2 regions of the Streptomyces yangpuensis genome follow, and region 1 is predicted to be linked to the other one. Evidence: riboswitches for the same ligand, from Rfam matches in the RefSeq annotation. Region 1 holds a riboswitch; the other holds the start of a gene.

What was found. Region 1 has a riboswitch for S-adenosylmethionine ahead of thrC (threonine synthase). Riboswitches for the same ligand answer to the same signal wherever they lie in the genome.
Region 2: it holds a riboswitch for S-adenosylmethionine, as region 1 does, so the genes downstream of both, NRK68_RS09745 (aminotransferase class V-fold PLP-dependent enzyme) here and thrC (threonine synthase) in region 1, are expected to answer to the same signal.

Annotation. Positions count from the first base shown of each region.
Region 1 is NZ_CP102514.1:3,380,840-3,383,036, forward strand. Features, by position in the region: gene thrC (threonine synthase) at 1-1,036, opposite strand, end outside; SAM riboswitch class I at 1,030-1,187, opposite strand; gene NRK68_RS15340 (glucosyl-3-phosphoglycerate synthase) at 1,373-2,197, shown strand, end outside.
Region 2 is NZ_CP102514.1:2,116,153-2,118,349, reverse strand. Features, by position in the region: gene trpD (anthranilate phosphoribosyltransferase) at 1-843, shown strand, start outside; SAM riboswitch class IV at 929-1,045, shown strand; gene NRK68_RS09745 (aminotransferase class V-fold PLP-dependent enzyme) at 1,266-2,197, shown strand, end outside.

The sequences.
Region 1 (2,197 bases):
CGACGAAACCGCCGGTGCGGCGCGCGATGTCCAGGACGTACGGGCCGTCCGCCGGGTTGCCGATCGCGAGGGACTTCGCGATGGTGTTCGGCTTCTGCGGGCGGACCACGTCGTGACCGGCCTTGAAGGCGGTCGACACCGGGGAGCAGCCCTCGGCCTGGGCCCCGAAGATCTTGTACGGCTTGTCCTCGACGAGGCCGAGCCTGATCAGCTCCTGCAGACCCTTGTCGATCTTCGTGAGCTGCGAGCCGGACGCGATCGGGATGACGATCTGGTCGGGCAGCTGCCAGCCGAGCTGCTCGCAGATCTCGTAGGCGAGGGTCTTGGAACCCTCGCCGTAGTACGGGCGCAGGTTGACGTTGACGAAGCCCCAGCCCTCGCCCAGCGGGTCACCGATGAGCTCGGAGCAGAAGCGGTTGACGTCGTCGTAGTTGCCCTCGATGCCGACCAGGTCACCGCCGTACACACCGGCCATGACGACCTTGCCCTGCTCCAGGTCGTGCGGGATGAACACGCACGAGCGGAAGCCGGCCCGGGCGGCCGCGGCGCCGACGGCGCCGGCCAGGTTGCCGGTGGAGGAGCAGGACAGCGTGGTGAAGCCGAAGGCGCGGGCGGCCTCGACGGCGATGGCCACGACGCGGTCCTTGAAGGAGTGCGTCGGGTTGCCGGAGTCGTCCTTGACGTACAGCTTGCCGGTGACGCCCAGCTCCTTGGCCAGGTTGGCCGCGTCGACGAGCTTGGTGAAGCCGGGGTTCAGGCTGGGCTTGGCGGCCACGTCGGCGGGGACGGGCAGCAGCGGCGCGTAGCGCCAGATGTTGTTCGGGCCGGCCTCGATCGCGGCGCGCAGGGCTTCGGGGTCACCGGTCGGCAGCTCGTAGGCGACTTCCAGAGGTCCGAAGCACTCGGCGCACGCGAAGATGGGACCGAGCTCGAAGCGGGTACCGCACTCGCGACAGGAAAGGCCCGTGGCAGGTCCGAGATCGACAGAGGTGGCGACAGTCTGTGCAGCCATGATGGCGAGGCCCTTTCTCCTCATCTTCCCCATGGCGCATTTCGCCATGAGACGGAATTGGCACCTTCCCTAGCCGGGGACCTCGCTGACGAGCGCTGCTGCGCGATCGCGAGAACCGACTGGAGGGTTGCCGGGGCTTCAACGGGCCGTGTCCCTCTGCCCCTCTGGATGAGCGGTATGGCACCGGCACACGCGCTCTGTGGCGCGCCGGTGCGTTTGTGCGCGGGGGACCCCGGCATGCGGTGGTCCTTCGCGTTGTTCAAGACTGTAACCGAAGGGACGGGCGGGTGAGACAGCCGTCCGAACCGCGAGATGGATCACAAAGACGGCCATATCGCCGACACGCAGGGAGTACTGAGGGTGCTGGAAGAGGTGGAGCGCTGGCTGGCCGACCGCTCCTGGTCCGCCGCCGACCGACCGCTCGACCAGCTGCTCGACCTCAAACGGGCGGCCGGGACCACGGTCAGCGTGGTGCTGCCCGCGCTGGACGAGGAGGCAACGGTCGGCGCGATCGTCGAGGTCATCCGGCGTGAGCTGATCGAGGGACTGCCCGTCCCGCTCGTGGACGAGCTGGTCGTGGTCGACTCGGGCTCGGCCGACCGGACCGCCGAGGTCGCGGCGAAGGCCGGCGCCCGGGTGGTGCACCGCGACGAGATCCTGCCGAGGATCCCGGCGCTGCCCGGCAAGGGCGAGGTGCTGTGGCGCTCGCTGCTGGCCACCACCGGCGACATCGTCTGCTTCGTCGACGCCGACCTGCGGGACTTCTCGGCCACCTTCGTCTCCGGGATCGTGGGCCCGCTGCTCACCGACCCCGGCGTGCAGTTCGTCAAGGCGATGTACGACCGCCCGCTGGGGGACGCTCCCGGCCAGGGCGGCCGGGTCACCGAGCTGGTCGCCCGCCCGCTGCTGAACCTGCACTGGCCGCAGCTGGCCGGCTTCGTCCAGCCGCTGGGCGGCGAGTACGCCGTACGGCGCACGCTGCTGGAGCGGCTGCCGTTCCCGGTGGGCTACGGGGTCGAGCTGGGCCTGCTGGTCGACGCGCTGCACACGGTCGGACTGGACGCGCTGGCCCAGGTGGACGTGGGCGTGCGGCTCCACCGCCATCAGGGCGGGCAGGCGCTGGGCCGGATGGCCGCGGCGATCTACCGCACGGCCCAGGTACGGCTCTCGCGCGGACACCTCGTA
Region 2 (2,197 bases), 1.3 Mb from region 1:
GCCATGTACGGGCACGCCAACCTCATCGAGGTACCGGGCCGGACCGTCGACATCGTCGGCACCGGCGGCGACGGCGCCAAGACGGTCAACATCTCCACGATGTCGGCGATCGTCGTCGCAGGCACCGGCGCCAAGGTGGTCAAGCACGGCAACCGTGCCGCGTCCTCCGCCAGCGGCTCCTCCGACGTCCTGGAGAAGCTCGGCGTCAACCTCGACCTCCCCATCGACGGCGTGGTGCGGGTCGCGGAGGAGGCGGGCATCACCTTCTGCTTCGCCGTGAAGTTCCACCCGGCCCTGCGGCACGTCGCGGGCGCCCGCCGGGAACTGGGCATCCGCACCACCTTCAACGTCCTCGGCCCGCTGACCAACCCCGCCCGCGTACGGTCCCAGGCCAGCGGCGTCGCCGACCCCCGGATGGCCCCCATCGTGGCCGGCGTGCTCGCCGAGCGCGGCTCGTCCGCCCTGGTCTTCCGCGGCGACGACGGCCTCGACGAACTGACCACCACCGCGACCTCACGGGTCTGGTGGGTCCGCGACGGCAAGGTCTCCGAGCAGTCCTTCGACCCGCGTGACGTCGGCATCCCGCTGGTCGGCGTCTCCGCCCTGGCCGGCGGGGACCCCTCGTACAACGCGGACGTGGCCCGCCGCCTGCTGGCCGGCGAGACCGGACCGGTACGCGACGCCGTCCTGCTGAACTCCGCCGCCGCCCTGGTCGCCCTGGACCCGGGCCCGGGCACCCTGGAGGAGCAGATCGCGGCCGGCATCACCCGCGCGGCCGAGTCGATCGACTCCGGTTCCGCCCGGGCCGCACTGGAGCGCTGGGTGACGGCCAGCAACGCCTGATCCGGCACCCGTTTCGAGCCAAACCCCGGTCCACCATGCGGACCGGGGTCTTGTGCACGAGGATCTTGTGGCAGGATGCGGACCAGGTCACGAGTGACAGCGTTCAGGCCCCGGCTTGCTGTCCGGCAACCCTCCTTCCGTGGCGGGGTGCCCCGGGTGATGACCGGGCTGTAGGCAGCAAGGCCTACGGCAAGCGCGGATCCCTCGACACCAGGGGTCCTGGTCTCTCGAGGAGCGTTTTCCGTGAGCAAGCGAATGCGATAGGGCGACTGCCGCCCCTACTTCACCCTCGGACCAGGGTCATTTCGGCGTACCCCGACCGTCCCGTCCGAGGCCCCTCCCGTACCCCGGACGGCCGCAGCGCCGTACCCGCGTACGGGCACACCGAAGCCATTCAGCCCTGCCTGCCGGGAGATACCGCCATGTCCGCATCCCTGAACGCCGCCGTCGCCACCACTGCCGCGTCGGACCCCGCCTGCGCCGAGCCGCTCGCCGTCCTCGGCCGCGACGTCACCGTCCCCCTCGTCACCGGCGGCGAGGTCACCTACGCGGCCCTCGACTACGCGGCCAGCGCCCCCGCCCTCCAGCGGGTCTGGGACGACGTGGCCGCCTACGCCCCCTACTACGGCAGCGTCCACCGCGGCGCCGGATACCTCTCGCAGCTCTCCACCGACCTCTTCGAGCAGAGCCGGGCCACGGTCGCCGAATTCCTCGACTGCCGCCCCACCGACCAGGTCGTCTTCACCCGCTCCACCACCGACTCCCTGAACCTCCTCGCGGCGGTCATCCCCGCCGACTGCCAGGTGTTCGTCTTCGAGACCGAGCACCACGCCTCGCTCCTGCCCTGGACGAACGCGCAGGTCACCTACCTCAACGCGCCGCGCACCCCGGCCGAGGCCGTCGCCACCCTGGAGCGGGCACTCGCCGACCGCGAGCCGTACGGCCCGGCGCTCGTGTGCGTCACCGGCGCGTCCAACGTCACCGGCGAGCTGTGGCCGGTGAAGGAACTCGCCGCCGCCGCGCACGCCCACGGCGCGCGGATCGTGCTGGACGCCGCCCAGCTGGCCCCGCACCACCCCGTCTCCGTGCGCGACCTCGACGTCGACTGGGTCGCCTTCTCCGGCCACAAGCTCTACGCACCCTTCGGCTCGGGTGTCCTCGCCGGCCGCGCCGACTGGCTGCGGCAGGCCGAGCCGTACCTGGCCGGCGGCGGAGCCTCCCGCAAGGTCTCCCGCCGCGAGGACGGCGGCGTGGACGTCGAGTGGCACACCACGGCCGCGCGCCACGAGGCCGGCTCCCCGAACGTCATCGGCGTCTACTCCATCGCCTCCGCCTGCCGGGCCCTGACCGAGGC